4 regions of the Brevibacillus sp. 7WMA2 genome follow, and region 3 is predicted to be linked to each of the others. Evidence: riboswitches for the same ligand, from Rfam matches in the RefSeq annotation. Region 3 holds a riboswitch; each other region holds the start of a gene.
What was found. Region 3 has a riboswitch for cobalamin ahead of cobJ (precorrin-3B C(17)-methyltransferase). Riboswitches for the same ligand answer to the same signal wherever they lie in the genome.
Positions count from the first base shown of each region.

Region 1: it holds a riboswitch for cobalamin, as region 3 does, so the genes downstream of both, nrdI (class Ib ribonucleoside-diphosphate reductase assembly flavoprotein NrdI) here and cobJ (precorrin-3B C(17)-methyltransferase) in region 3, are expected to answer to the same signal.
Region 2: it holds a riboswitch for cobalamin, as region 3 does, so the genes downstream of both, nikA (nickel ABC transporter substrate-binding protein) here and cobJ (precorrin-3B C(17)-methyltransferase) in region 3, are expected to answer to the same signal.
Region 4: it holds a riboswitch for cobalamin, as region 3 does, so the genes downstream of both, GOP56_RS17325 (hypothetical protein) here and cobJ (precorrin-3B C(17)-methyltransferase) in region 3, are expected to answer to the same signal.

Region 1 covers NZ_CP048799.1:1,307,772-1,315,856, reverse strand. The annotation lists gene abc-f (ribosomal protection-like ABC-F family protein) at 1-346, shown strand, start outside; gene xerS (tyrosine recombinase XerS) at 516-1,637, opposite strand; cobalamin riboswitch at 2,128-2,325, shown strand; gene nrdI (class Ib ribonucleoside-diphosphate reductase assembly flavoprotein NrdI) at 2,524-2,949, shown strand; gene nrdE (class 1b ribonucleoside-diphosphate reductase subunit alpha) at 2,915-4,969, shown strand; gene nrdF (class 1b ribonucleoside-diphosphate reductase subunit beta) at 4,985-5,977, shown strand; gene GOP56_RS04965 (GntR family transcriptional regulator) at 6,189-6,863, shown strand; gene GOP56_RS04960 (bile acid:sodium symporter family protein) at 6,891-7,847, shown strand; gene GOP56_RS04955 (sigma factor) at 7,910-8,085, opposite strand, start outside.
Region 2 covers NZ_CP048799.1:1,845,286-1,853,370, reverse strand. The annotation lists gene GOP56_RS06875 (flagellin N-terminal helical domain-containing protein) at 62-1,228, shown strand; gene GOP56_RS06870 (MarR family winged helix-turn-helix transcriptional regulator) at 1,950-2,441, shown strand; gene GOP56_RS06865 (DoxX family protein) at 2,548-2,934, shown strand; gene GOP56_RS06860 (nitroreductase family protein) at 3,184-3,807, shown strand; cobalamin riboswitch at 4,084-4,272, shown strand; gene nikA (nickel ABC transporter substrate-binding protein) at 4,430-6,061, shown strand; gene nikB (nickel ABC transporter permease) at 6,097-7,035, shown strand; gene nikC (nickel ABC transporter permease subunit NikC) at 7,038-7,883, shown strand; gene GOP56_RS06840 (ABC transporter ATP-binding protein) at 7,900-8,085, shown strand, end outside.
Region 3 covers NZ_CP048799.1:5,051,364-5,059,448, reverse strand. The annotation lists gene cbiE (precorrin-6y C5,15-methyltransferase (decarboxylating) subunit CbiE) at 1-88, opposite strand, end outside; gene GOP56_RS21830 (cobalt-precorrin-5B (C(1))-methyltransferase) at 54-1,196, opposite strand; gene GOP56_RS21825 (precorrin-8X methylmutase) at 1,193-1,858, opposite strand; gene cobK (precorrin-6A reductase) at 1,891-2,661, opposite strand; gene GOP56_RS21815 (sirohydrochlorin chelatase) at 2,658-3,686, opposite strand; gene cobJ (precorrin-3B C(17)-methyltransferase) at 3,700-5,502, opposite strand; cobalamin riboswitch at 5,689-5,881, opposite strand; gene GOP56_RS21805 (nitroreductase family protein) at 6,076-6,639, shown strand; gene GOP56_RS21800 (hypothetical protein) at 6,747-7,265, shown strand; gene GOP56_RS21795 (bifunctional transcriptional activator/DNA repair enzyme AdaA) at 7,447-8,019, opposite strand.
Region 4 covers NZ_CP048799.1:4,065,384-4,073,468, forward strand. The annotation lists gene rpmG (50S ribosomal protein L33) at 1-76, shown strand, start outside; gene GOP56_RS17320 (serine hydrolase domain-containing protein) at 242-1,444, opposite strand; cobalamin riboswitch at 1,744-1,941, shown strand; gene GOP56_RS17325 (hypothetical protein) at 2,109-2,333, shown strand; gene mmgD (citrate synthase) at 2,330-3,442, shown strand; gene prpD (2-methylcitrate dehydratase) at 3,558-4,982, shown strand; gene prpB (methylisocitrate lyase) at 4,998-5,906, shown strand; gene GOP56_RS17345 (sigma 54-interacting transcriptional regulator) at 6,073-7,467, shown strand; gene GOP56_RS17350 (acyl-CoA dehydrogenase family protein) at 7,610-8,085, shown strand, end outside.

The DNA.
Region 1 (8,085 bases), 1.6 Mb from region 3:
ACAAGACAAAACGCAGAGTCATACTGATCGGGAACAAAAGGGACGATGTGACCAGACTGAAACGGTAGATATGGTACTTCAAACAAATCAAACAGAGAATGAGAAGTTGGTACAATGCAATTCTCTCCCTAAAGCGAAAGTTTCTAAAGTGAATGCATATAAGCTTCAGCAATTGGAAGCAGAGATCGCTCGAAAAGAGGAGCAATGTATGGAGTGGCAGCGAGAAATGGAGCAAGCTAAGGATGACTATGTTCAGTTAGTTCACTACCAGAATCAACTAGAAGCACAAGAACAAGAGATCAAACAGCTCTATGAAACGTGGTACGCCATGCAAGGGGAAGAATAGATTGAACCCAGCATAGTACGTAAATAGGAGTAGGCAGCTATCTTTCAATGAGAAGGATGCTGCCTGTTTTTTTGTATGTCTTAGCATAACGGGAGGATCGTGTAACGAATAAGATTGGGTGTAGCTTTGATGTTGTAGGTATTTCCATGTAACGAAGAAGGGCGTTTCCTTACAATTTACTGGTTGTTCGATTGACTGCTTGACTCAACGCATCATCGAGTACATGGGCGTATTGCATCGTCGTATCTATTTTGGAATGTCCTAATTGAGCTTGAAGCTGATGAGGATCAGGGTTTAAGCGCAAAAATTGGGTAGCAAAGCTGTGACGTAATTTATGTACAGAGATGTCTGGCATTCCGAATGCACTTCCATATTTTTTTACTAATTTTTGAACGGAACGTAGATCGATGCGGTGTCCGATTGGATTCGTAGGCGATACCGTGAGAAATAAAGCGTCCTCATGAGCAGGCGGCTGATACTTTTGGCGTGTATTCAAATAACGAAGCAAATATTCCTTACCCCAATCACTGAAGAATGGAGCATCCTCTTTTTTGCCTTTTCGAATCATTAAGACCTGATTTTTTTCCAAGACCACATTTTGAAGGTTCAAATTAACAATTTCAGAGACACGGAATCCGCCAGAAAGGATTAGTGCGATAATGGCTACATCGCGATCCCGATTTCGATAGTGAAAATGTAGCTTTTTCTTGGTATCACAAAAATCTAAGTAGCCATGATATACAAAATCGACAAACTTTTGGATTTGGTCATCTATTAAAATCTTAGAGCGGATAGCGTTTGCACGAGCAAGCGGTGTAACCTCTTCTACATGTAACTCAATTTTTGCCATGACGTTTCGCTTCAAGTAAGATTCGCCGTGTTCATCCTCTGAGAGGGCAGATAAATAGTAAAACAGGGATTTTAAACTTGAAAGCTTGCGAGATATTGTCAAATCACTGTATTCCTTTTTTGCACTTTTAGTGGGTTTTGTTAATAGCAGCGAACGCTCAAATAAGTGAGAGTCCTGTAAGTAGAGAAGATAGGCTTCGACGGTTTCTTTACGTAGTCCCCCTAATTCATCGAGTGTAATTTCGCTCATTTCCTGGGCGGTGGAAAGTCCCTCTGCCATTAGCCAACGAAAAAAGAACTCAAAATCACGTAGGTAGCCGAGTAAAGTGGAGACCGAAGCGCGCTTTGATCTTTTGTGATCCACATATTTTTCAACAAACCAAGGAAAAGAAGGGATTTTCTCAAGGAGTTGCAAGGAATCCCGTTGTTTTGTAATAGACATGAGAATGACCACCATCCTTTGCTCAACTTCGTCTATTAAAATAAATACATATAAACATGTTATCAAAATGACTTTATACTGGTACAATGATATATCTGTAAGGGATGTAGATAGCTTACTTAAGTATAGAACATTCGTTCTTATGAAACAAGCTAAATATGGTTAATTGTGTTAGCCGCTACGCCTGGTTGTCGAGGTCTAGTTATGAGTTTCCCAGTAATAGTTACGTTACTAGGAATGCGGTAACAGTCTAAGCTGATGCTCTGTTATACAAGAATAGGAGTGTAATTATGAGCAGGAAAAACATATAAAAGAGGCAGTTTTGCATGAAATCTAGCTTGTTTTTCTGTCTATTTATGAGTCGAGTTGTATTTTTAACTCGTAGGCATTTTGTATCTTGCTCTTTTGATAGAAACATTGTATGCTAGGTGACAAGACTACATTTAGTGTCTCATATGAATGTTATATACTACATACTGATAAAAAGTTACTTTACCGCCGAGAATTAGGTGTCATTTTGCGACTTAATAGGGAATCTGGTGAAATTCCAGAGCTGTCCCCGCAACTGTAAGTGTGGATGAAATGAGCAAAACCACTGTATAAGCATGTCTCAGGCGACTTATATGGGAAGGGCTCAAAGTAAAGTGAAACACAAGTCAGTAGACCTGCCCATTCTCTTAGTTTCGCATCTTCGGGGAGTGGGAAGTTGAAACGGTACGGGGATTAAATAGTAGCGGCTATTTGCTTTGCTATTTTTTCTTTGTTGTGCCGTTTTAAAGCTCACCCATGAAGGGATGAGCTTTTTATGTTGGCAAAAAGCGGCATTTATCAGCAGTCAGCTTGGCTACCATCTTATGTCCTTTATACATGAAAGGGGGGTGTATCGATGCTGATCGTATATGATTCCAAAACAGGAAATGTGAAACGCTTTGTCCAAAAACTAGATTTTCGCTGTATACAAATTTCCGATGATATCGTCATAAACGAACCTTTCATTCTGATTACATATACAACGGGATTTGGACAAGTTCCTGAAACGACACGACAATTTCTAACGCAACACTCTCAATGGATGAAGGGAGTTGCAACTAGCGGGAACATGAATTGGGGGACTCGCTACGGACTTGCAGCTGACCAGATAGCCGAACAATACAATGTACCATTGGTCATGAAATTTGAATTGAGCGGTACCAAACGAGATGTAGAAACTTTTAAGCAGGAGGTATTTCACTTTGTCCACGCAACTACCACAATGGATCACGTTGAACAACGAAATTATGGTGAAGAAAGACGGGAAATTTCAGTTTCATAAAGATTTAGAGGCAGCGAAGAGCTATTTCGTTGATTTCGTAAATCAGAATACGGTCTTTTTCCATAACTTACGTGAGAAGATTAACTACTTAATTGAAAATGACTACTATGAAGCTGAAGTGTTTGAAGGCTATGAATTTGCCGATATCGAACGGGTCTATCGCTATGTATATGATAAAAAATTCCGCTTCCCATCCTTCATGAGTGCATTCAAGTTTTATAATAATTATGCGATGAAAACGAACGATGGAAGCAAATTCCTTGAACGTTACGAGGATCGAATTGCTGTAGTTTCCTTGTTCCTAGCAAAAGGGGATAGCGAAAAAGCATTGCAATATGCAGACCTGTTAATCTCACAAGAATATCAGCCTGCTACTCCTACCTTCTTGAATGCAGGTAAAAAACGTCGCGGGGAGCTAGTTAGCTGTTTCTTGCTTGAGGTAGATGATTCAATGAATTCGATTGGGTTCTCTATTAATTCCGCTTTGCAACTAAGCAAAATTGGCGGCGGTGTAAGCTTGAACCTGAGCAAAATCCGTGCCGCTGGCGAGCAAATCAAAGGACTAGATGGTAAAGCAAGTGGGGTTCTTCCTGTAATGAAGCTGTTTGAGGATGCGTTCTCATATGCAAATCAGCTTGGTCAACGCGATGGTAGTGGGGTTGTTTATCTCAATATTTTCCATGCCGACATTCAAGAATTTTTAGATACCAAAAAAATAAACAGCGATGAGAAAATCAGAATTAAAACCTTATCACTTGGCGTTGTTACACCTAATAAATTCTTTGAGCTAGTAGAAAAAGATAAAGACATGTACTTATTCTATCCTCATACTGTGTTCAAAGAGTACGGGCAGCACTTAGACGATATGGACATCACCAGCATGTACGACGAGCTGGTCAATAACCCGCGTGTACGTAAGAAAAAAATCGGCGCACGTGATCTGATCATGAAATTAGCTCAAATCCAGATGGAATCTGGTTACCCATATATTATGTATGTTGATAATGTTAATGAATATCACGCATTAAAAGAGATTGGCCGAGTTAAATTTTCTAATCTGTGCAGTGAAATCGCTCAGCTTAGTGAAGTTTCCACCATTAATGATTATGGGGTGGAGGATGTTATTAACCGCGATATCTCGTGCAACCTTGGCTCGCTTAACATTGTAAATGTAATGGCGAATAAGAGAATGCGAGACACGATTCATCTAGCAATGGATGCTCTGACAGAGGTGAGTGACCGTACAAATATTTCGATCGTTCCATCTGTGGCAAAGGCAAACCGAGAGCTTCATTCTGTTGGCTTGGGAGCTATGAATCTACACGGATACTTGGCTAAAAATAAGATTCCTTATGAGTCAAAAGAAGCGATTGACTTCTCGCGTACATTCTTTATGATCTTAAATTTTTATTCATTAGAACGTTCTATGCTAATTGCAAAAGAGCGAGGAATTACTTTCCAAGATTTCGAGCACAGTGAATATGCATCCGGTAGCTATTTCGAACGTTATCAGCAGCACGATTATTCACCAAAAACCGAAAAGGTTCAGCAATTGTTCGAAGGTCACCATATTCCTACGAAGGAAGATTGGGCTCGCTTGCAGGATGAGGTACAAACCCACGGACTTTACCATGCCTATCGTTTGGCAATTGCTCCAACGGGCTCGATCTCTTATCTACAGTCCTCTACGGCATCTATTGCACCTATTACACAGCGTATCGAGGAACGCGAATATGGTGATTCCAAAACGATTTATCCGATGCCGTTCTTAGATGATGACAATTTCTTCTACTACAAAGAAGCATATGACATGAACATGTTTAATGTGATTGATCTCGTAGCAGAAGTTCAGGTGCATATCGACCAGGCGATTTCTACTATTCTGTATGTAAAAGATGACGCAACCACACGGGATTTGGCTATGTATTATATCTATGCTCAGAAAAAGGGCTTAAAGACGCTGTATTATACCCGTACAAAGAAAAAAACCATTGAGGAATGCGTTAGTTGCAGCGTATAAGAGAGGAGCATCGCAATGTCTAAATTTGAAGCAGTCAACTGGAATGAACCGGAAACCCAGTATACCGAGATGCTATGGACGCAAAATACATCTCAGTTCTGGCTAGATACAGAGATTCCAATTTCGAAGGATTTAAAGTCATGGACGAATCTAACGGACAATGAACGGGATACGTACATGAAGGTATTAGGTGGGCTAACCTTGCTTGATACAGAACAAGGAAATGTTGGCATGCCCATGATTGCCCAGCATGTTAAAGAGAAGCAAAAGAAAGCAATTCTAATTTTCCAGGCAGCGATGGAAGAGATTCACGCGAAGAGCTACAGCACTATTTTTACAACAGTAGCAAGTTCTGAGCGGATTCATGAAATTTTCCAGTGGGTAAAAGAAGATAAACATCTGCAGTATAAAACAGAAGTTATTGATGAAATCTACAGAGGTATCAAAGATGGCGACGATATGAGCCTGTATAAAGCGATGGTAGCTTCCGTATTTTTAGAGAGCTTCCTGTTTTATTCCGGATTCTTCTATCCACTATTTTTAGCAGGTCAAGGGAAAATGGTTGCCAGCGGTGAAATTATCAAGCTAATTATCCGTGATGAAAGTGTGCATGGTGTATTTGTCGGCTTGCTAGCCCAAGAGGTTTTTGCTAGATTAACAGAGGCTGAGCAGGAGCAAGCAACAGTGTTTGTTGATGAACTTCTCCAAGCTCTATACAAAAATGAATTAGAATATACCGAGACACTCTATGATTCCATTGGGTTAACACATGAAGTGAAAAAGTATATTCGTTATAATGCAAATAAAGCTCTAATGAACCTAGGGCTCGAACCGATTTTTGATGAGGAAGAAGTTCACCCTGTTGTATTAAACGGGATTCGTACAGAAACGAGCACGCATGACTTCTTTTCCACAAAAGGAAGCGGTTATCAAAAAGGGAAAGTGGAGCCGCTCCATGATCAAGACTTTGATTTCTTGAACGAGCGCGTAAAGGATACCTCATTCTAATAAGAGATGCTAATAGCGGCCAGCGAGCCCTGCATACAAGCGACAACCAAATTATGTAGTTTGTAAAAGGAAAGCTAACGAAAAGGACCGTGGTTGGGATAAAGCCCAGCTACGGTCCTTTTGTATAATTTGGAAGTGTAAATAGATTGAAAATTCGGTTGAATGTACAAGCTGTATGCGATATATTACATATTGAATAAGGAGGGAAGACATGCCAATTCCTAGTAATTACGTAGCACCTATTCGAGTGTCAGCCAAAGACCATGCCTTCTCTCACATTCAAAGATGGATCATAGATGGGACACTAGAGCCAGGAGAAAAATTGGTGGACATTCAACTGGCGGAAGCATTAAACGTGAGTAGAACACCTGTAAGAGAAGCTCTTCAATTACTTGAAGTACAGGGATTGGTCCATATGCAACCAGGGAAAGAGACGAGAGTGACCAGTCTTGAGAAGGAAGATATCTTAAAAATTTATCCTACACTTGCAACATTACATGCACTGGCAGCCGAATTTGCTTCTGTGCACATCTTGCCTCAGCATATCGAACAATTGCAAGAATGGAACGAAAAATTTGCAGGAGCGATTGCCAGAGAACAGCCTTTCCAAGCGATGGAGTATGACGAGCAATTCCATAATCTAATAACAGATGTTGCCGATAATCCGTATTTGAGCAAGTTTCATGTTTCTTTGCAAAATCATATTCGTCGCTTTAAATATGTATTTTTGAAGCAGCCGTGTGAAATGAATCAGGCTTCCATTCATGAACATGAGGACATTATTCTTGCGATACAAACTGGGGATAAAGAAAAGCTTGAAACAAGCATTAAGCAAAATATACTCAGGCCTATGCGAGAAATATATGCACTTATGCAGCAAATATAGATAGAGAAATCACAGGGGGGCTTTATGATGGGATTTGTGGAGAGAGTCAGTTCGTTTGCAGGCAAGACATTTACCGTGTGGGTTCTGTTATTTTCTGTAATTGCTTATATATTTCCTAAGCATTTTACATGGATTGGGGCTTATATAATACCATTGCTTGGCATCGTGATGTTCGGTATGGGCTTAACGATTTCAGCGTCAGATTTTAAAGAGGTATTTCGCCGTCCAAAAGATGTGACGTTAGGTGTCATTGGCCATTATCTTGTGATGCCGCTATTGGCATTTATCTTAGCTTATGTCTTAGATTTGCCACCAGAAATTGCAGTTGGTGTTATTCTGGTAGGGTGCTGTCCAAGCGGTACTGCTTCTAATGTGATGGTATTTTTATCAAAAGGAGACGTAGCTCTTGCTGTAGCGATCGCTTCTGTATCTACGCTACTTGCACCTATTGTTACACCGTTTTTAATTTTGCTACTTGCAAGTAAATGGGTCGATATAAATATCTGGTCCTTATTTTATTCCATCATTCAGGTGGTTATCATTCCACTCATTCTAGGGCTCTTGGTGAAAAAGTGTTTTGCAAGACAGGCAGCCGCAAGCGTGAAAGCATTACCGCTAGTATCGGTAGTTGCCATAGTGATGATTATCTGCGGTGTAGTAGCTGGGAATCAGGAGAAACTAGCTTCAGCGGGATTGATGATTTTTGCTGTCGTCGTCCTTCATAATGTCCTTGGTTTTCTGTTGGGCTTCCTGTTTGCCCGTCTTTGCGGAATGGATCTAGCCAAACAAAAGGCTGTCGCTATGGAGGTAGGTATGCAGAACTCTGGGCTGGGAGTCGCAATTGCAACCGCACATTTTTCTCCTTTAGCAGCAGTACCAAGTGCTATTTTTAGTGTTTGGCATAATATTTCTGGGTCTGTATTGGCGTCTATTTTTAGTAGAATGAGAGAGAAGCATGAAGAGGATATGGACCAAATGACATAAGGGAAAAGAAGAGCCGATTGTTACCTCAAAAAGGATCGATCAGGCTCTTTTTTTGTTATTTTTCAATTGATGGTGAATAGAGGGGCAGAGAGTAGAGATAGATCGATCTTTTGGAGTTTATCAGGATTTACCACATAAAACAACTGGCGGATTTTATGCGTACTTGGATGCCAAACAAAACTAAATACCCCGATTGGCTTGTCATCCTTTACAATCAGAATGCCTTTTTGATTATTTA
Region 2 (8,085 bases), 2.1 Mb from region 3:
ACACAACATCATCTTGAACAAATGGATGGTTCAAGAAATGAAAACATGGAGGTAACAAATCATGAGAATCAATCACAACGTATCAGCACTAAACACACACCGTCAACTAGGTGTAAACACTGGCGCATCTGGTAAAAACCTAGAGAAATTGTCCTCTGGTCTTCGCATCAACCGTGCAGGTGATGACGCAGCAGGTCTAGCAATCTCCGAAAAAATGCGTGGTCAAATCCGCGGCCTAGAAATGGCTTCTAAAAATGCGCAGGATGGTATCTCCTTGATCCAAACTGCTGAGGGTGCATTGACTGAAACACACAGCATTCTACAACGTATGCGTGAACTAGCAGTTCAAGCATCTTCTGACACTAATGAAGGCGTAGACCGTCAAAAGCTACAAGCAGAGGTTGATGAGTTGTCTAAAGAAATCAAACGTATTTCTACAGACACAGAGTTCAACAACCAAAAAGTATTGGATGGATCTTTTGAAGACAAAACATTCCATATCGGTGCTAACCAAGGACAAAGCATTAAATTGAGCATCAACGACATGAGCAACACAGAGCTTGGTGTAAATGGCTATCAATCGAAAGAAACAGCTGTTGCAACAGATATTCAAGTTGGAAACACTACTGCAGATAGCTTTAAAGTAGATTTGAAAGTAGAAACAGCAAAAGGTAACGCTGAAGTTAAAGAAACAACAGCAAAAATTGATAAAGATGGAAATGTTATTGTAACATTAAAACAAGATAAAGGTACTACAACGGGTGCAGGTACTACAGGTGCTATCACTGCAACAAAACAAGAAGTAGTAGATGCTCTTAAGAAGATTGGTATCGAAGCTTCTGTTGACACTGTGAAAGCTGGAGACGTACTTACTGCTGCTAGTAGTACAACTATCGCTGCCGCTACAGACAAAGATGACACAAAAGGTGTTAACATCTCTACTCAAAGAGCAGCAGACAAAGCAATCACAACAATCAACAACGCTCTTAACAAAGTATCCGAAGAGCGCTCTAAACTAGGTGCGAACCAAAACCGTCTAGAGCACACAATTAACAACTTGGGAGCAACTGCTGAGAACTTGACAGCTGCTGAATCTCGTATCCGTGACGTTGATATGGCAAAAGAAATGATGGACTTCACGAAAAACAACATTCTTACTCAAGCAGCTCAAGCAATGCTTGCACAAGCTAACCAACAGCCTCAAGGCGTACTTCAATTACTTCGTTAATCTAACGATGATAATGATAAGAGGAGACCTAACGATTCAGTTAGGTCTTTTCTTTTTGTAAATGGGTGCCTTAAATGATCCAAAGCATACGGGATTCATTTACTATCAAAATACTTTCTACCGTGAACAAGATAATCTTGTAAGCAGTACTTATTACCATCTAAAAGAGTTTAGCGATGTTGTAACAGAGAATGACTATATAAAAAGAACAAAAGAACAAAAGAACAAAAGAACAAAAGAACAAAAGAACAAAAGAACAAAAGAACAAAAGAACTAGGGGAGCTGGAAGACTGGCATTGCTTTTCCTCGCTTGTGGCATTGCCGAGGGTAAGGACACACCTTCTGCTCTTTACTTATGAAGAGCAAGCCATTGCTATGGGCTGAAGAGATACTAGCACTGTGCGATTCAGAAAAGGATTTAAAACCATTATATAGGCTAATGTATGGCCTAAAAAAAGAGGAGATTCTTGTCCAAAAGCTGTTTGTAACCAAAGCTGATAAGGCTTCCAGTTAGTAAAATTTGATTGTGTAGTAATGCAGATATAACCAGATTCAGCCGCCACATTGTTGATTTTCATATTTTTTTAGTTTACTAGTTGACAGCATAAAAAAAATAGGGTATGCTTCATATATCTCAAATTTAAGATATTAAAAAGTGAGACATGTTGAATTATTTTTTGTAAAAGGTAAGATAAAATAATAAAGGAAAGGAGAGAAGAAAATGCAGGACAAACAGGGAAAGCAAACGGACATGATTACGGATGTTAATAAAGCTCAAGAGCAATCTCTCCATTTGTTCGTTGTCTTATCTCGCGCCTTTAACTGGACGTCTGCTCATGTTCAGAAGGATATTCGAGAATATGGATTAAATCCGACTGAATTTGGTGTGCTAGAATTGTTATTTCACAAAGGCAGGCAGCCTCTACAGCAAATTGGAGATAAGATTTTAATCTCTAGCGGAAATATTACTTATGTGGTTGATAAGCTAGAAAAAAAAGGTTATTTGCTTCGTAAGCCCTGTCCGAATGATCGACGCGTGATCTATGCGGAATTAACACAAGCAGGAGAGCAATTTCTCCAAGAGATTTTTCCAAAGCATCGAGAAAAGCTAGCAGAAGCAATGAGTGGACTGTCTCCTGAAGAAAAAGAGATTACCATCACCTTGTTAAAAAAGCTAGGGAAGTCAGCCGAAATGAATTTTGTAGATAAGTAGCTGAAAACAGATGCGATAATAAAAAGAAGCATATTATCCATCTTTCTCATATATCTTTAATTGAAGATACTTAAAACAAAACATATTCCTGAGGAGGAAAAAGAAAATGAATGCAGGACTTTTACTTATTCGATTAGTTGTGGGACTTTTATTTATTGGTCATGGTACACAGAAATTATTTGGATGGTTTGGTGGGCATGGCTTAAAGGGAACAGCGGGTTGGTTAGAATCAATCGGTATGAAACCCGGCTTGTTAATGGCTTTCATGGCAGGAGCCAGTGAAATTGTTGGAGGATTGCTCTTTGCATCTGGTGTGTTTACTTGGGTAGGTGGAGCATTAATCGCTGTTACTATGCTGATCGCTATCTTTACTGTACATGGAAAAAATGGATTGTGGATTACTCAGAACGGTATGGAATACAATCTGGTATTGCTAGCGGTAGCTATCGGCGTTGCGTTGATTGGTCCAGGTGCATATGTTTTATTTGCATAAGTTTTGCCTAAGGACGGACCTGAAAAGAAAGGTATCCAGATTCACGTACTCTATTGTATGATAATGAGGGATAACGTAAAACAATGCCGCTATTTTATAGGTCTAAATAAGTGTGATTAGAAAAGAACTGACAAAGAAAAGCAGAATGAATTCGGTACAAAAAACAAGGGGAGCGAGTAAGTGTAGAGAAAACGCTCTTTCTCCTCCCCTGTAACAATTTCGATACATACATGAAATGAGGGAGTTTACATGAGTGAATTTACAAGCCTAGTGAAAAGTCGACGTTCCGCAAATAATTTCATGGAAGGGGTAGAAATTACCCGACCCGAGCTTGAAGAGATCTTTACTTTGGCTAAATATGCTCCTTCTGCTTTTAATCTTCAGCATACACATTATCTTGTCGTAACGGATCCAGTCTTGAAAGAAAAAATTTATGAATCCTGCAAGCAGTATAAGGTGCATTCAGCTTCAGCGGTCATTTTGGTGTTGGGCAATCGTTACGCTTATCAAGCGGTGGAAAAAATAAACGAGGGAATGCATCATCTCGGAATTTTGAGCAAACAAGAGCTAGATCGTACCGTTGAGACTGTTACAGGGATATATGAGGGTAAGGGTGAATCCTTTATGAAGGAAGATGCCATTCGTAATGCAAGCCTTTCTGCGATGCTATTCATGCTATCTGCGAAAGATAAAGGCTGGGATACGTGTCCGATGATTGGATTTGATCCAGGTGCTATTAAGGAAATTTTAGAAATTCCTGATGGATATGAAACAGTCATGATGATTACTATCGGAAAAGAAAAGCTCTCAAGCCAACGTCCACGCGGCTATCGTAAGCCGAACGGAGAGTTTGTAAGCTACAATGGTATGTGATTTCTATGAAAACATTGCTAAAGCTGTTAATGGGACATGCTGTGGCAATGTTTTTTTACTGTAGAGGAATTGGCGCTTTTTATATATGAGCCTGATCCTAGATGCATCCTCTTAAGCCTTTCTGGACAAAAGTGTTCCATCTTATGAGCAGAATTAAAGAAGGGCTTTAATTTCATATAGCGTAAACTTGGAATAACGAATATAATTTGTTCTAGGTAAACTTTTTGTCCTACTTTCAAAATAAGGATATAAAGTGAATATTTCCAAGGAAAAACTACATATGGTAATGGAATAGGTGTATTTGTTTCATAACGGATACTTAAAAGAGAAGCCGGTGTAAATCCGGCACGGTCCCGCCGCTGTAAGGGGGAGTCTTATGCAAATATGTCACTGGATCATATCTGGGAAGACGCATGGAGATGATGAACCCAAGTCAGAAGACCTGCCTATTCTAGAAATGCTGTTAGACCTACGGGGAGATAGGGAGGTGTTTTGAATGCTAAAAGACCGATGTGATGTGTTCATAAACGATAGGCATTTCTGACCTTTTTAATCTGGTTGGTAATGTTTTTTTGTGTTTTAACATTTTTAGAATAATTAAATTATATAAAAGGTGATAAAAATGTATTTGAAACGGTCTGCATTTATTACTTCTTTTGTTGGACTAGTAGCGCTGCTAACAATCATTATCGCTGGCTGTGGTAACACAACAAAAGAAGGAGAAAATAGAGCAACTCAAGATAGTTCAAAAGTTCTTACGTTTTCCTGGTCTGGAGATATCGGAGACGTAAATCCTCATACCTATTTTCCGAATCAATGGTTCTCACAAGCTATGGTATATGAATCTCTCGTTTACTACGGTGAAGGCGGGGAGCTTAAACCGTGGCTGGCCCAAAGCTGGGATGTATCGAAGGATGGAAAAGAATACGTGTTTCATCTAAGAAAAGATGTTACATTTTCGGATGGATCGCCGTTTAATGCTACAATCGTGAAGAAAAATTTCGATACGGTTTTAGCTAATGCTCCCCAACATGAATGGATGGAATTAATAAATCAAATTAAAAGTACTGAGGTAGTGGACGATTTTACGTTTAAATTAATTTTGAACAAGCCATATTACCCTACTCTTCAGGAGCTTACGTACATCAGACCTTTACGATTTGTAGGAGAAGCTGCCTTTCCTGATAGCCAAAACACATTTAAAGACGGGCTCAAGTCACAGATTGGGACAGGTCCATGGGTACTAAGCGAATATAAGAAAAATGAAAGGGCTGTCTTTACAAGAAACGAGAAGTATTGGGGCGAGAAACCGAAAGTCGATAAGGTGATTGTTAAAGTCATACCTGACGGTGAATCGAGAGTTCTCGCTTTTGAGAAGAAGGACATTGATTTGATTTTTGGGAACGGAGTCATAAGCCAGGATTCGTTCCGGTTTCTGAAGGAATCGGGAAAATATGAAACCAAATTATCAGAACCTACGGCTACAAGGGCGTTACTCTTTAATACGAACAGAGAAGCTCTTAAAGAGCGTAACTTACGTCTAGCTATCCAGCATGCCTTTGATAAGCAGGCTGTCATCGATCATATCTTTTACGGCACAGAAAGAAAAGCTGATACGTTATTTGCACCTACCATTCCATATACGAAGATTGATGTAAAACCGTATGAACACGATGAAGAAAAAGCAAAACAATTGTTGGATGAAGCGGGCTGGAAACAAGTAAATGGCAAACCATTTCGAGAGAAGGCTGGAAAAACGCTACAATTGGAGCTAATGTTTATTAGCTCAGACAACATCCAGAAGGCGATTGCCGAATATACCCAAGGCGAGTTTAGAAAATTAGGGATAGATATGAAGCTGACAAGTAAGGAAGAAGAGGATTTTTGGGCCACAGCCAATGAAGGCAGCTTTGATTTATTATTTACGGCAAGCTGGGGTGTTCCGTTTGATCCACATTCCTACTTATCTGCTATCACAACACCTTCGGAAGGTGGCAGTCCGGATTACAAAGCTCTATCAGGGCTACCAGGCAAGAAAGAATTAGATAAAAAAATCAAGGAAGTATTAGTAAGTACAGACGAAGCACACAGAAAGATGCTTTATACAGATATTTTAACAACATTGCACGAACAGGCTGCTTACTTACCAATATCTTATCAATCTAATATAGCGGTCTATCATAAAAATCTGAGCGGGGTTCATTTCTTGCCTCAAGAATACGAAGTTCCTTTCACTACCATTGATATGAAGTGAAGTGGGGTTATGTAAAAACGGCAAAGGAGTAGTAAATGGGTTGGTTTATTGTTAAACGTCTCACAAGTTTACTGCCAATATTATTGGGAATTTCTCTGATCACTTTTATTCTGCTCCACTTAACCCCTGGGGATCCGGCCGTAGCTTACTTGAGGGCGTCACATATTCCTCCAACAGATGAGGCAGTGGCTTCCCTTCGAGCAGAGCTAGGGCTGGACAAGCCCCTGTATATCCAGTATGTAAATTGGTTAGGAAAAGTGGTTCAATTGGATTTAGGGGTTTCTTATGTGTCGAAGAAATCTATATGGGATGAAATTATTCTCCATTTCTCCCCAACGCTGCAACTTGCATGTGCTTCATTACTCCTGATTGTTTTTATTAGTTTACCTTTAGGAATGATTTCTGCCCTTTACAAGGGAAAATTAATTGATCAGGTTAGCAGGATGCTTGCCTTTGTAAGCGTCTCGATGCCTGCTTTTTGGCTCGGATTTCTATTCATCTATTTTTTATCGGTAAAGTTAGATTTATTTCCCGTATTGGGAAGAGGAACTTTTGCCCATCTAGTGCTTCCGGCCCTGACATTGGCTTTTCCTTATATAGGTACGTACATGCGCTTGCTTCGCACCAGTATGCTAGAAAACTTGAATGAGCCATTTGTCGTGTATGCGAGAGCGCGAGGGCTGCGAGAAAGTCTAATCATTGGTAGACATGTGTTTAAAAAATCCTTATTACCTGTGTTAACTGGACTTGGCATGAGCATTGGAAACATGCTAAGCGGAGCCGTTATTGTTGAGACCGTCTTTGCATGGCCTGGTATGGGCTCCTTGTTTGTCACTTCTATTTTACACCGTGATTATCCGATGATTCAGAGCTGTTTATTGTTTATGGGTGTGATCTTTGTCGTCTGCAATCTCCTTGTGGATATTGCATATGCTTTCCTAGATCCCCGGATAAAATGGGAAGGAGAGCAATAAGCGTGTTGAAAAAATTGAAGCAAAAGCTACTGTCACAAAAGCTACTGTCACAAAAGCTCATGATCATTTGCAGCATGATTATCATCCTCATGATACTCTTAGCACTGTTTGCTCCTTTTTTGTCTCCAAATGATCCGAATCTAGTTGATATCACGCAAAAGCTACAAGGCCCTTCCTCGAAGTTTCCGTTAGGGACAGATCATTTAGGCAGATGTATATGGTCTCGACTGATCTTTGGAACACGAACCTCACTGGGGACAGCTTTTTTTGTCATGGGATTTACCATGCTAATTAGTCTTCCAGTTGGGATTTTTGCAGGCTATAGAGGTGGTTGGGTTGATTATCTGTTCATGCGAATTTGTGATATTTTCATGGCTTTTCCAAGCTTGCTTCTGTCATTAGCTTTGATTGGAATCCTCGGGCCCGGTCTGGGGAATATGATTTTTGCCATGGTGCTTGTCCAATGGGTGTTTTATGCGCGAATCATTCGAGGAATGGTTCTTAGTGTGAAGGAGCAACCCTTTATCTTAGCAGCAAAAGTGTGCGGAACACCAAAGCTGGTCATTGTTCTAAAGCATATCTTACCCACCATTATATCGCAGGTGGTCGTTTTAGCTTTTATGGACATTGGAGGAGTTGTTTTAGCTATTTCTGGTCTCTCATTTCTGGGTCTTGGCATACAGCCGCCAGGAGCGGAGTGGGGAATGATGATCAATGACAGTAAACCGTTTTTTAGAAATAACCCTTCCTTGATGCTGTATCCAGGGATGATGATCTTACTTGTCGTGATCGCTTTCAACCTGTTCGGAGAAGCCTTGAGGGATGCCTTAGACCTAAAAAGAAAATAGAAGGGAGGATCAGAGGATGGCACAGCACCCCATTTTAACTGTTAACAATTTACATATAGTTGTATCAACACCGCATGGGGTGACTCAGACTGTCAATGAGGTAAGCTTTGAAATAGAGGCTGGAAAAGTGTTTGGACTGGTTGGAGAAAGCGGATCAGGTAAAACGATGACATGCCTGTCTTTATTACATCTTTTGCCTGAA
Region 3 (8,085 bases):
ATTGCGCTTGTTTGATCAGTTCAATAGCTTGGGGAAATAAACCTTGAGCACCGTCATCCCCGATCCCGATTATCGTTACCTGTGTCATCTACTACCGCCTTTCCCAACAGTTCGCCTTTCAATGTGGTGAGCACCGTTTCTATAACCATGCCTCCGCCGACGTGCTTATTGATTTGTTCGGAGCATTTGTATGCCAATAAGTTAAAAAAAGCGGAGTTTCCCGCTTGGCTCATGAGTTCGCCCACCTGCATGGCCGTGTTGGCTCTCTGTATTTCTGCAATATGTTCTTCACTTGCACCGACTTCTCTAGCTACCTCCGCCAAAAATTCAAAATCAACAGAAGATCCCTTGGAATGCACCATCATTGCTCCCTGAGCAACCTTAGACAGTTTTCCCATCATTCCAACCATGGAAATGTGGGTAAATCCTTGCTTTTTACCAATAAGGGCACTAAAGCCCACGAAATCTCCCATTTGAATAAACGATTCTTCTGGCCAATCCGGATACTGTTCCATCGCTGTTTTTTCGCTGCGCCCACCTGTTGTAATGGCAATAGCCTGGCAGTTGCTTGCCTTCGCTACTTGAATAGCTTGAGCTACCGATGCTTTGTAAGCAGCAGTTGAAAATGGTACGACCGTTCCTCGGGTCCCCAAAATGGAGATACCTCCAACGATTCCTAACCGTCCATTCAGCGTTTTCTTAGCAATCTCTTCTCCATTCGGCACTGAAATGACAACGCTGACTCCACGATCTTCTATTTCATATTCATCTAAAAGCTCTTGGACAACGCCCTTAATCATTTTTCGTGGAACAGGATTAATAGCTGCTTCACCTACCGGAATCGGCAATCCGGGCTTTGTAACTCTACCGACACCTATTCCGCCATCCAAATGAATACCGCTATCTGCATGCCAAGAAACACGTGACAAAATTAGGGCCTTATGGGTGGCATCTGGATCATCTCCACCATCCTTGATGATACCAGTCTCCACCCAATTTTCTCCTCGTTCCTGAGATACCATTTGAAACGTGACCCGATCCTTATTAGGCAAAAGAATTTCCACCTCCGAAACTTCTTCCCCGCTAAGTAAGGCTAGCAGGGAAGCTTTCGTGGCGGCGGTAGCGTTGGAACCTGTTGTATATCCGTGACGAAGTGGCTTCTCATTTTCTGCCTCCGCTACCTTTGCATTAGTCATGCACGCTCGCTCCGTTCTGTTGCTAGAATGGACAACGCATTAACCGCGGCAACAGCAACTGGGCTACCACCTTTGCGATCCAAGTTCGTGATAAATGGAATATCTAACTTCGCTAATTCCTCTTTGGATTCAGCTGCAGATACAAACCCAACTGGTACGCCAATAACCAATGAAGGGTTTGCCTTACCCTCTTTCACAAGACGAATCAATTCAAGCAGTGCAGTAGGAGCATTCCCAATCGCGTAGATACCACCTTTAATTTGGCTCGTAGCTTTGCGAATAGAGATAATAGCACGAGTTGTATTCTCGGCTTTCGCTTCTTGCATGACATCAGCATCAGAAATATAAACATGCACATCTCCACCAAACGCCTTTAGACGCGGCTTACTGATGCCTACTTGAACCATTTGAACATCTGCAATAATTGGTTCACCGGCTTGAATAGCGCGAATGCCCGCTTCTACTGCATCAGGATGAAACTTCATGCTACGCCCTAAATCAAAGTCGGCTGTTGCGTGGATGACGCGTTGCACCACACGATACTGATCATCCGTAAAAGGATGTGGACCTAGCTCCTCTGTAATCATTTCAAAACTTTTTGATTCAATTTCTTGTGGTTGAATCGTGATTGGTTTAAACTCCGTATGAAATTGCGATGACATATGATTTCTCCCCTCTTTGGTTCCGTTATTTTTTAGACCGTAGCCTGTGTTCGTAACGCTTTCAAAACGCTCTCAAATGTGTGATGCGTCTCTCCATACACGAGTTTCGGTCTGTCGATCATAATGGTATAGATGCCAAGCTCTAGGGCTGCCGCTAGCTTCTCGTCTACAGCGCCTACCTTACCGCTTTCTTTTGTAATCATTGTAGTAACACCATATTGTGTATACAAAGCGGCATTCAATTCTTTAGAGAAAGGACCTTGCATGGCAATAATATTTTTTTGCTCTACGCCTAACTCTTCACATTTTTCCATATTGTCTTTACGTGGCAGCATTCGTGCAATCAAACGAATCTCGGGATCACCTAGCAAATGCTTCGTAAACGTCCCAAGCGTTTTGCTTCCTGTGGTTAGCATCACTACGCCTTTTCTTTGTTTTGCTTCCAATGCTGCTTGTTCATAATTTTCCACTATGAGCACATTAGGATGGTCAACATAACTACGGGTCTCCCTTTCATACCGGATGTAAGGAAGCTGTAATTCTTCTGCGCAAGCCATCGCATTTTTAGATGCTTCTTCTGCAAAAGGATGACTTGCATCCACAATGGTTGTAGCCTTCTGTTCCTTGGCTAAGGCAATCATATCCGCTAGTGGTAGTCTTCCTACTCGCGTCGTAATTCCCTCGTCCTCCAAGCTTTTAGCGGCAGAATCGGTAACAACCGTTGCCAGTAGATTAACACCAGTAGACTTCAAAAGGACAGCCAATTCGCGTGCATCACTTGTCCCTGCCAAAAACAGGATCATACACGTACCCCCCGTTTATCATCAGCTTCTGTAGCCTGAGACTCCTTGCTACAGGCTGTTTGCCCATCTTGGGTTACAGGGGTATGGCTATGTCCGTTTGCATGGTGATGATCATGATGGTGATCATGGTCGTGATGGTGGTCATGGTCATGGTCGTGATGGTGGTCATGGTCATGGTCGTGATCATGGTCATGGTCGTGATGATGATCGAATACAGCGAGTTTTCTAAATTGACAAAGATCGCAGTTGGCTAATGCCCGTCCCTGTAATGCTTCTATAGAACGATCTACTACAATTTGTTCTAGCAGTTCATGGAAGCCTAATGCCTCGCTCATCGAGGCATGTATATCAGGGAAGTCCTGATGAAACTGTTGTAAGTTTTCTTCTAGACGTTTTAACAGGATACCCGTAAATAACAAATAAGGAAGGACATAAATCTGCTTAGCTCCCTGTCTTACACAACGGACTAACCCTTCTTCCACTGTCGGATAGGTAACGCCCATGTACGCCACTTCAACGTTACCTACCCCTGTGCTCTCCCATAACAAGCGGGCTATTTTACAAAGATCGCTGTTTGCATCTGAATCACTGCTACCACGACCTACTAAAAGAATGGCACTATCCTTGTTAGCCGGTTCTAGTGGAGTATAGGAAGTTGTATTTTGTAAGCGATCCCGCAAAATTTGCACCATATCCTCATGCACACCTATGGGGCGCCCATAACGAAAATCTACATGGGGATATTTCGCCTTAGCCTCGTCTATTTCATGCGGGATATGCAGTTTAGCATGGGCTGCTTGAAACAGCATTAAAGGTACCATTGCTACAGTGGTAGCTCCACGTTCTACTATTTTTTGCACACCCTGCATAATGGTTGGTCTGGTTAACTCCAAGAAACAAGTCTCATACAGTGTCACGTCTGTTTGTTCCTGTAACAATTCAGTAACTCGCTGTGTAAACTGTAGAAGATGCTCATTTCCCTCGGCATCTCTGCTACCATGACCGATAAAAAGTATTCCGTTCAAAAAATTCCCCCCCTTAATCTCCACACGGTTCTTCGATCTGCAATGGAGCTACGAATTCCTGATAGCGGTATTCAAGTACCTGCCCTGTACGTTTAAAGAATTTATGGAATCGTTCCTCGATATGACCTTTTGTCTTATACTCATCCACAATCCGTTCTACAAGTCCAATAATCTGTTCTTCTGGAATTCCCTCAGCTATACGTTGTCCAGGATGAGCGTTACGTCCGATACGCTTGCCACCTAAAAACACATCATATGCGCCACGTCGGTATACAAGACCAATGTCCTCCATAACTGCACCATAGCAAGCCATTCCGCAGCCGTTAAAGCCAATTTTTAAATCCTTTGGCACAGCTAGACCATCTAATCGTCTACCTAATTCCTCAGCTACAGGGATCGATTCATCCTTTTCTAAATCACAAAAATCACAAGCTTTCACCTGCGCACTAGCCCCGATCGGAAACAATTGAAAGCCAACTGCTCTTAATTGTTGCGTGACCTGCTCTGGATCTACCTGCGGTAAGCGAAGAATAATTTGATGCTCAATGCTGTACATCATTTCTCCGCCATCCTTGGTCAAATCGGCCAATAGACGCATTTGTTCAGAGGTAAAATTCTTACGAGCTACACCAGGCGAAACGCCTAGCTCTAAAATATCAACAACTCCGCTAAACGGGCGAGGTGGTGGAGTGATACCCTGATTTAACTCTAAGGCTGTCTTTTCATTAACGCACGCAAGCGCTTCCATCGCTAATTGAAAGGCCTTTACCGCTTGTTTAGGAGCTTGAAAGCTCTCTGTCTCTGCCTGAAAAGAATTCTGTTCTACTTCCCTTGAGAATTGCCTGGGATTTGAAAGGGCTTCCATCGCCGCTGATGGTGCGGAATCAGAAACCTGAGCTTCTTGTATTGTAGCCTGCGGTGAAGTCGCTACAGCCACTTCTTGCACAGAAGATGACTCAGATACCGGATTTCCACTCTGAGGCTGGCTGTGAAGCGCCCAAGGCTCTGCCTTCTCCTGCAAGCGTTCATGAGGTTTTAACGGTTGATCCATGCGATTTAACGTATATTTACGTTGATATCCGCGCGGAGTAATAATTTTTTGGTCGTAAACAAAGGTAGTCGAGTTTCCGATGATTACTGTTGTCAGCATTCCAATGTCATGCTGTAGCATGTCTGCAAGTGTTGTAATTACAACATGTTCTCGATCTCTATAGGCGCTCTTTACGATTCCTACTGGCGTTTCAGGAGAACGATATTTTAATAATATTTGTTGTGTTTCTACAATTTGTCGTGTACGGCGACCACTGCGCGGGTTATAAAGCGCAATGACAAAATCAGCAGAAGCAGCTGCTTCTACACGCTTAGCAATCGTTTCCCACGGTGTAAGATGGTCACTCAAGCTGATTGTGCAAGCGTCATGCATAATTGGAGCACCCAATAAAGACGCGCAAGACTGAATGGATGAAATTCCAGGTACAACCTCTACCTTCACCCCAGTAGATTCTGTCCAGCCTTTTTCGACTAGGACTTCATAAACTAGTCCGGCCATGCCGTATACCCCAGCATCCCCACTAGAAATAACGCCAACAACTTGACCTAACTCAGCCAATCTTACCGCTTCTTGAGCACGGCTAACCTCTTCTGTCATCCCAGTACGCACGACACTTTTGTCTGAAATAAGCTCTCGAATTAAATCTACATAAGTGTTGTAGCCAATTATCACTTCGCATTCTAGGATAGCCTCTTTTGCCCGATGCGTAATGTGATCATGATGTCCTGGTCCAAAGCCAATTAGTAGAATTTTTCCTTTCTCCATCTACTCCAAGCCCCCTATCCTTATTTGCAATCAACCTTACATTTTTATACAATAAAAAAAACAGCGCTTCCCCGTCTGACTTACGTGAGAAGTGCTGTTATGATGAGCTTGTTATTTTTTTGAAAGGAATATTCCCTTCTGTAGCAAAACTGCTCTCATAACACCTCCCCATCTGCCGTAGGTCTGACGGTGTTGTTAGAATAAAGAGGGTAGCCTGACTCTTGGAATATTCTGCTCCTTTTCGTCTTCTGAAAATTTATAATATCCAGTGACAAAAACGGGCTCTCCAATTACAGTGGCGGGACCGTGTTGGATTTTCACCAACTTCCCCATGTGAATCGTTTCTCATGTAACAATTCCTTTATTCCCAAGCTTATGTGATTACTTCTATCATAATCCAATTTGCATTTTATTGTCCATACTTTTCTGTCTAGCCCACACGGGACTGGACAAGAGGTGAAAGAAGATCGTATACTGACATACTATTAGAAATCTTCTATTTTTATGCATAGAGGAAAATATATTTGAATATACAGTATCATAATTAACATATTATAGAAAGGTTGTTAAAACATGTCCCTCTTACACACCTTACAACAACGTCAAGCTATACGCGCCTACGATGGTCGCCCTGTAGAAAAAGAAAAGATTGAGCAACTTCTAGAAGCAGCTATATTAGCACCCAATGATCGCTTGCGAGAGCCTTGGCACTTCTATGTCATTCAAGGCGCTGCTAAGGAACGGTTTAACCAGCTAGCTCAGGATTTCTTGCTTGAACGCTTTCCTACCAAACCTCATTTAGTAGAAGAGTCCATGAAGAATGTTCTGGCCACCCCTCTCATTATAGTCGCTACATCCCAAATCATAGAAGGCGACGAAGCTTCTTCGCTTGATAATGATTATGCTGTAAGCTGCGCTATTCATTCGATGTGGCTGATGGCTTTTGAGCTAGGTCTAGGTTTTGTATGGCGTACACGTGGTGTAGGTTTAGCTAGGGATGAACGTCTCAAAGCCTTCTTGTCCCTATCTGATCAAGAAAAAGTAATTGGTTCCTTATTTATTGGCTATCCAACTGATGAAGCCACACCTCGAACTGCTCGAAAGCCTATCACTCAAAAAACAACCTGGGTCGAGTAAACTTTGGCATATTTCGAACGGTTACAAAAAGGTTACATTTTTCCCCGCTTTGTTGTAACATTTCCCTCACCTGCTACGTATTATTTTTATAGTAGGTGATGATACATATGACAAACCACATGACTTTTGCCATACTGGTGGGCTTGTGTGCGACAGCGGGACTTTTTTTATTTCGACGCGCTGTGACGAGTGGGGATCGACAGCAAGGCGGATTCTGGATTAATGGTCTAGCTATCGCTATTGCAACTTTGCTGGTTTTATTCTCAAGCGCTATCGTCGTGTTCTTATTGGTTACGATTCTCTGGACAGTCGGCACTCTATTTCCTATGTTTGTCGACAAATCTGATTTCTGGACACTCGTTTCCTTTGCAGTCGTCTCCTTTTTCATGTTAATGCTGTACGAACTAATTCTTGAACCAGTCCTTTTATACATAATGCAAAGACTACATATCTCAAGAAATTGGAAATTGATACCTGAAATTTTAGCAACGACCTTCATTTTTTATCTCGTGAATACCACATGGATTCCTGGTGTCTTGTTAACACCATTAACTCCCTTATTTGTTGGCATATTAGCTGTAACAGTCGATTATTTTTTAGAGCGCATCATGGGTGAGAGAAGGTAAAAATGTAGACACGACAAAAAGCACCTCTTAGTTTGCGAATCTCGCGACATGACAGGAGGTGCTTTTTATCTGTCTTTTCCTCGTACAAAAAGGCGTTTCTGCAAGCATACAGAAACGCTTTCAACTCTGTTCTTCCATTCTTTTTTTATATGTATGTTCTCCCGTTATACAGCAGATGCACTTAGCGTGTCGTCCCTGTTTTTCCCTGTTTCTTCTGCTGTAAGCGGTATTGAGTAGGTGTACAACCTGTTTCTTTCTGAAAAACAGCGGCAAAATAGGCACTATTACGAAAACCTACTCTGCTTGCAATCATGGAAACATTTCGATCTGTTTCTAGTAGTTGCTTCTTCGCTTCATCTATTCGGATGCGCGTTAAATATTTCCCTGGCGTTATCTTCATACAACGAGAAAAACAACGCTGCAAATAAAAAGGACTCACATAGAGACGTGACGCCATTTCACGCAGAGTTACGGGTTGGTTATAGCAATCGTGAATCATCTCTAGCAAACGGGTCGCCGCATCTTCTTCCGCTGATTTCCAGGTTGGTTCAGATGGTCTACAACGCTTGCAAGGACGAAAACCTGCAGCAATGGCATCGGACGCCGCATAATAAATCTTCACATGCTCTCTTTTGGGTGTCCTTGATTTGCATGACGGCTTGCAAAAAATACCCGTCGTGCTAAGGCCATAAAAGAATAGTTGATCATAATTTGGATCGCATTCTACTATCGCCTTCCAGAACTCCTCTTTCATCCACGATCCCTCCTAGCCTTCAATCCTCAGTATAACGTAATGTTTTTACTTCTAGTAAGCAACTGG
Region 4 (8,085 bases), 990 kb from region 3:
TAATCCCGAACGCCTAGAGCTAAAGAAATATTCCCCTCGTCTAAAAAAATATACTCTTCATCGTGAAACGAAATAGCTGGTAGGTAAGACAAAGACACTCTTTTCGCATCTAAGAGAAAAGAGTGTCTTACTCATAGTCGGGGATCTCTGTTCAACCACATTTGCTAGTAGCTAGAGATTGGGTAGTAAAGAAATCAGCTAGCTGAGAATCGTGCCGTCAGTATGCGGAAGCAAATGAAGTTTATTTACTAAAATGATTCGCGATCGATTGAAACACAGCAAAATTTTCATCATGATAATCAGCTCTACCGTAATCAGGGTCAGCGCTGGTTTTGACGATTACTACGTTGGCCTTTGGATTAACATAGATGAATTGTCCATAGACTCCAATTGCGCTGTAGGAACCATCTGCGGGATCAGCCTCCCACCATTGGTATTGGTAGCCTAACACTCCCTTAGGGTCGTGATTAGGCTGAGGCTTTTCTATCTGTGTGGACTCTTGCACCCACTTTTTTGAAATGATTTGTTTTCCGTTCCAAACTCCTTCATGAAGATATAAGCTTCCAAACTTAGCATAATCCCTAATGGTTGCGTTTAGACCCATAAAGGATAGCTCTGTGCCAAGGCGATCGGTACTCCAGTAAGCATTAGATTCCATTCCAAGAGGCCCCCAAATTTTCTCCTGTAAATATTGGGACGGAGGATTGCCCGTAACCTTACTGATCAGCATGCCGAGAACCTGTGTATCAATGCTGATATAATGCTGAAAGGTTCCGGATGGCCGCTGAGATTGTAGCCCCAGGGCATAATCATTAATCGATTTATCGAATAGAAATGTCTTATACATCATCATGTTTATATCTGAGAAGGTGGCGTCATAGTCTTCATCAAAGCTAACTCCAGAAGCCATTCGCAGAATATCCTTAATCGGTACACCATCATAGCCGCTGCCCTTCAATTCTGGGACATAGTGGGTGATCGGATCATTTACATTTTTAATGAATCCTTCATCAAGAGCGATACCAACAAGTGCAGAGATAAATGACTTAGCCACTGACCAAGAAGTAAACCTTGTTTGTTCATTTATACCATTTTGATAGAATTCCTTCACGATCTTATCATCCTTGAGCACTAGTAATCCATTCGTCTTTGTTCGTTGCAAAAAGTCTTCAATAGCTAATGTTTGATCTTTGTATGTATAAGTTTGGGGCAACTCTTTTTGTAATGTATCAAAATGGAAAACAGGCTGCGATGCTTCTATAGCGCGACTTGGAAAAATATTGTCCATGCTCTGAAAATTATAGCTAAGCTTATCCTTATTCAGCACGTGAATAATGTTCCAATTCCGAATTACTGCCCACATGAGGAGAAGTAATATAGCAGCAACAATGATACTTATGCTATACCACCATATTTTCTTTTTCGATAGTTGTTTACTCTTCAAGAAATACCCTCCTTTATTTACCTAATTATGGTATTTCATTTGATTATAAGATAGCGGGATATTCTTGTTCAATATATTGGGTTTTTATCCTGTTTTTAGGATATGAGGACTTATGATTTTACATTCATTCGTTTATTGCTAAACAGAACATGAAGCCGCTATTGGTTATTTTTTGTTTAGAGAGCGTATATACATGTACAATAAGTTCAACATGATGATATCAAAGCAATAAAGTCACTACAGATATAAAATTAATAATTGTAATTTTTTAGACTATTTGTTATGTTTAAGCTGAAAATCAAATATGTGTAGAAACAGGTGCAGATAACCTTCGTTATTTGCTTAAAAGGGAAGTTCGGTTAGAATCCGACGCTGTCCCGCAACTGTAAATGAGAGCTATTCGAAAAAATGCCACTGTTTTCATTCAAATGAAAATGGGAAGGTTCGAATCGCGATGATCATGAGCCAGGAGACCTGCCTGTTTTAGCACACACATCAGTTCCTACGAGGATAGGAGGTGTTACGTGCGAGCGATGAAACATGTGGTATTTTAAGATTTTTACATGTTTATTTGAGTTTTTCGCTTTCGCCCATTAACAACAACTTTCTTTTAGGAAGTTGTTTTTTTGCGTGTTGCGCTGCTTTGAAGTCTAGGAGGGATTTTTTGTTTGGGACAATAGGGTACTTTAGAAATTATTTCAACACAGCAATCATGAACAATCTAAGTATAGAAAGTCCTAATTCGCTAGAAGTCATCTATGGTCTATTAGGGAATGAAATCAAGCGACAAGACGTTACAGAGGAAGTCAAAACAGATTACTATCGCAACCTTGAAAAAGCCTACAAGCTAACCAAAGAACAGTTATTTGGAATGGAGGAAGAAGAATGAACGAGCTTGAAAAATTTTCTCCTGGGCTAGACGGTGTGGTGGCTACAGAAACAAGCATTTCCTACCTTGATACCATACAAGAGGAAATCGTGATTCGGGGTTACGATCTGATTGAGCTTTCTAAATCCGTTAGCTATGTCGATATTATTCATCTTTTACTGGAGGGACGGCTTCCCGATCAGGCAGAGAAAAACTCTTTGGAAAGAAGCATGCTAGAGCGAGATGAATTGCCTAGTGCGGTGTTTGAGGTTTTAAAGCTGTTGCCTGAGCAGACACACGCTATGGATGGCCTGCGAACAGGAATTTCCGTTCTGGGAGGGTATGATCATCGAATTGACGATCGCTCCATGCTTGTTAATAAGGAGCGGGCTTATCGGTTATTAGGTCAAGTTCCTAGCATAGTGGCTAATAGTTATCGGATTCTGACCAAAACCGAGCCGATCCATCCGGACAAAAATTTACCGTATAGTGCTAACTTCTTCTATATGGTCACCGGGAGAAAGCCATCGCCGATTGAGGAAAAAATATTTGATCTGTCTCTGCTTTTGTACAGCGAGCATGAGATGCCGAATTCCACGTTTACAGCAAGGGTCATCGCTTCTACGCAATCGGATTTGTACGGAGCTTTGACGGGGGCGGTTGCTTCCTTGAAGGGTAGTCTTCATGGGGGAGCAAATGAGGCTGTTATGCACTTATTGCTAAAGGCAGGGACAATTTCCAAGTTCGAGGAGATGCTGTGTACCAAGCTGTCCAACAAAGAAAAGATAATGGGATTTGGTCACCGGGTCTATATGAAAAAAATGGACCCGAGAGCGACAATGATGAAAGGAGCCTTACAGCAGCTATGTCATATAAAAGGAGACGATCTTTTATACCACATGTGTGAAGCCGGTGAGAGGATTATGGAGAGGGAAAAGGGACTTTACCCGAATTTGGACTACTATGCAGCGCCTGTGTATTGGATGCTTGGGATTCCTATTCCATTGTATACACCTATCTTTTTCGCTGCGAGAACAGCAGGAATTTGCGCACATGTTCTTGAACAGCACGCACAAAATCGTCTATTCCGGCCACGTGTAAAATATGTAGGCGAGCGGCATGTTCTTTGAGGTAGGATTGGGAATTTTATGTGAAGCCAGCAACGCCTACATGATGTTCTGACCAACATCACGTACCATGATAAATAATTTTAAATAGAAAGGGAAGGATACTTTGTTAAAAAATATGGAGATAAACAAAACGGATGAGCTGATCGAGCAAATTACAGATTATGTTTTACATAAGAGGATTACGAGCTTGGAAGCATTTGAGACTGCTAGATATGTCCTGCTGGATACACTTGGATGTGGAATTTTGGCATTAAGCTATCCTGATTGCACGAAGCTGCTTGGACCTATTGTTCCGGGGACAGTTGTTCCCAATGGATGTAGGGTGCCAGGTACATCCTTTGTTCTTGACCCAGTGAGAGGCGCTTTTAATATTGGTTGTATCATTCGTTGGCTAGATTACAATGACACGTGGCTGGCGGCAGAATGGGGACATCCATCAGATAATCTGGGCGGAATTTTAGCTGTTGCTGATTATATAAGCCGTGTACGTATCGCGGAGGGGAAACAGCCATTAACGATGCATCAAGTGCTGGAGTCGATGATTAAAGCACATGAAATTCAGGGAGTGCTGGCATTAGAAAACAGCTTGAATCGAGTCGGGCTTGATCATGTATTGTTTGTTAAAATTGCAACAACAGCAGTGGTAGCACAGATGCTAGGAGGAACCCGGGAAGAAATAAACAACGCATTATCAAATGCTTGGCTTGATAATAGCAGTTTACGGACATATAGGCATGCTCCGAATACAGGATCACGTAAATCCTGGGCTGCTGGCGATGCAACTAGCCGAGGTGTTCAGCTAGCTATGATGGCCTTAAAGGGAGAAATGGGATATCCAACAGCTCTTACTGCACCAGGCTGGGGATTCCAGGATGTTTTGTTCAATAAACAAGAGTTAAAGCTAGCTCGACCCTTGGATGCCTATGTAATGGAGAATGTGCTGTTCAAAGTCTCCTATCCAGCCGAATTTCATGCACAAACAGCCGCGGAATGCGCAATCAAGCTTCATCCGGAGGTAATGGCTCGTTTTGATGAGATTGACAGCATTACAATCACAACGCATGAATCAGCTATTCGAATCATTGATAAGGTAGGTCCATTGAATAATCCAGCAGACCGGGATCATTGCTTGCAATATATTACGGCTATCGGCTTGCTATTTGGTGATATTAAAGCAGACCATTATGAAGACCTAGCAGCATCAGATCCAAGAATCGATATCTTACGTAATAAGATGGTGGTTGTTGAAAATAAACAGTACAGCATTGATTATTTGGAACCGAGTAAGCGCTCGATCGCAAACGCTGTTCAAGTGCATTATAAAGACGGGTCTTCTTCTGAACAAATAGAATGCGAATATCCATTAGGGCACCGCTTCCGCAGGGGAGAAGCCATCCCTAAAGTCATTGAAAAATTTGTTGAAAATATAAGTACACATTATTCACAAAAGCAGGTTCGTAAAATAAAAGAAGCTTGCATGGATTCAGAAAGGGTAAACAGCATGGCCGTTACTGAATTTATCGAATTATTTTTACTATAGAGAGGGGCAAACGAAATGGCTTGGATTGTCGATCAGCCGTCATCACAAGCTGAATTAGCAAAGAAATTCAGGGAACTGATGAATGCTCCCGATCTTTTGCAAATTCCCGGCGCACACGATGCGATGGCGGCTCTTATGGCGAGGCGGGCGGGGTTTTCAGCGCTCTATTTATCTGGTGCAGCTTACACGGCCAGTTGTGGTTTGCCAGACCTAGGAATCGTCACGTCTACTGAGATAGCTCAACGGGCAAAGGAATTGATACGCGCAACTGATTTACCAGTATTAGTAGATATAGATACAGGATTTGGCGGGATTCTTAATGTTGCCCGGACTGCTAGAGAAATGCTAGAGGCTAATGTTGCCGCGGTGCAACTAGAGGATCAGCAGCTTCCCAAAAAATGTGGACATTTAAATGGCAAGAAGCTTGTGACGACAGAAGAAATGGTCCAGAAGATTATCGCAATTAAAAAGGTAGCACCAACGTTAGTACTTGTCGCACGTACTGATGCTAGGTCAGTAGAAGGTTTGGACGCGGCGATAGAAAGGGCACGTTCTTATGTGGAGGCTGGGGCAGATGCCATATTTCCCGAAGCACTAGAATCAGCGGAGGAGTTTCGTATGTTTGCCCAGCGTATATCGGCACCTTTACTAGCAAATATGACTGAATTTGGGAAAACTCCTTATTATACAGCAGAGGAATTCGCTAAGCTGGGGTACCGCATGGTTATTTATCCAGTAACGTCGCTTAGAGTGGCGGCTAAGGCATATGAGCGTATTTTTCAAGTGATGAAAGAACAAGGTACCCAAAAAGGTGAACTAGCTAATATGCAGACTAGAAGTGAATTGTACGAAGCTATTTCATATGAAGAGTTCGAAGCGTTGGATAAGGAAATAGCGAAAACGATTTTAACCAAAGAACAATAGAACACGGGATAAAACGATAAAAAGCGATGAGGGGTTTCTTTGCGGGTCATGTACGTGCAGATACTAACCAGTCGCTTTTTTCTTCACCATGAATGAATAAGGAACGAAATACCCCTGTTCCTTCGAATTGGGCAGGATGAAATTAGGGGGAAGGAGTAAGGTAGCTATGAATAATGTGGACCGCTATTCCGTCCTGAATTGGATGAAAAAAGATAAGTGGATGGTACGTAAAGACAGCTCTATTAGAGAAGTTATGCGAGGAATGGTCCAATTAGAGAGTACGGAGCTTCCCGTTATTGAAAAGGGGAGTTTACTTGGGGTTATCAAATTGCAGGATTGTGTTCAGGGATTGGAGGAAGGAATCGGCTTAGATGGTATCATAGCCCCTTTGCTATCCAAGCGTTCTTATACGGAAACGTCTAGTTTTTCCATGCGGGATATCGAAAGGCTTCCTTTATACATCACAAATGCAAAGAATCAGAAATACGAAGGGGCAATCCGTAACAAAGAACTGCTGATGTACCAGAAGTCTTTGCATGCCATGTCGATGAGAACCAAGCCAGCTAATGGAGAGGATAAGCCCTTTGCATCGGCTGCCATGGAGGAGATACTTGGGGAAAGTCCGGCTATTATGAAGGCAAAACAAATGGCTAGGAAGGCTGCAATGTCGAGAGCTCCTGTTTTGCTGACGGGAGAGAGTGGGGTTGGAAAGGAACAGTTTGCGCGTGCCATTCACGATCTGGGAATGACCAGAGAAGGTTCCTTTATCCCTGTAAATTGTGCAGCCATTCCAGATAATCTATTAGAATCAGAACTATTTGGCTATATGGGTGGAGCGTTCACAGGGGCAAACAAGGACGGAAAGCCTGGAAAATTTGAGCTTGCCCATAGGGGTACCTTATTTTTAGATGAAATTGGTGATTTACCGCTATCTACTCAAGTGAAGATTTTAAGGGTTTTACAGGAAAAAGAGATTGAACGCATTGGCAGTGTATCTTCCGTATTTGTAGATTTTCGATTGATCACAGCGACGAATAAAAATTTAGGGGAACTGGTGAAAAGGGGTGAATTTAGAGAGGACCTCTATCATCGGCTTCACGTTATTCCTATTCATATCCCCCCTCTTAGACAAAGAAAAGCTGATATCCCGCGTATTATGGAGGAATACTCCAGCAGACTTTGTACCACGTACGGAACCACCAAAAAAACAATGGATGAAGAAGCGTTACAACTCTTTTTTAAATACGATTGGCCGGGAAATGTCCGTGAACTAATCAATGTTATGGAAAGAATGTATGTATTGATCGATCACTCTCATATAGGCACAAAAGACTTGCCAGAGGAATTTATATACCATTATCACGCTCAAACGGAGTTGAACTCGACGCTAGTTTCCTTCCAAAATCGACACAAGAGAACTATGCCGCATCAAGAAGAGGAAGAAAAAAAACGAATTGAAAATGTCCTAAAGGAGGTCAAAGGGAACAAATCAAAAGCGGCCGAGCGTTTGGGTATCTCACGAGCTACCCTATACAATAAACTAGCTAGATTTCATGTCTAATAGGAAAGTGTTTACTCTGTCAATTTGTTCAAACAAAATATACAAACTCTTCCTTGTCTCCCCCTTATATTACGGAGGCTATTCATTGGCACAGCCCTTGCAATATAGGTGAGATGTAAGAATGCCGAAGAGGAGGATAGGGATGGGGATAAGAGAAGACAACAAATGTTTGGTCGTAGGATCATGCTTGTTTGATAATCAATCTTTCTTTTCACCCGAGGATTTTGAAGCTGAGGAAGAGCTGATTGCGAAAACAACAGAGCAGTTTGTTCAGAGTGCCATTATTCCCAAATTAGAGAGAATAGAACAACATGACTACAGTGTGACGAGGAAGCTGTTTACACAGGCAGGGGAGCTTGGCCTGTTGGGAGTGGATGTTCCAGAGGCATACGGAGGAGTTTCCTTGGGGAAAAAAGTGTCGGGCTTGGTTGCAGAAAAGATGGGTTATGCTGGTTCCTTTAGCATATCCTTTAATATTCATGCAGGTGTTGGCACACTCCCATATGTATATTATGGGACCGAAGAACAAAAACAACGTATATTACCCAAGCTAGTGTCAGGGGAATGGATTGCTGGCTATGCCTTAACGGAACCTAACGCTGGTTCTGATGCTCTTCA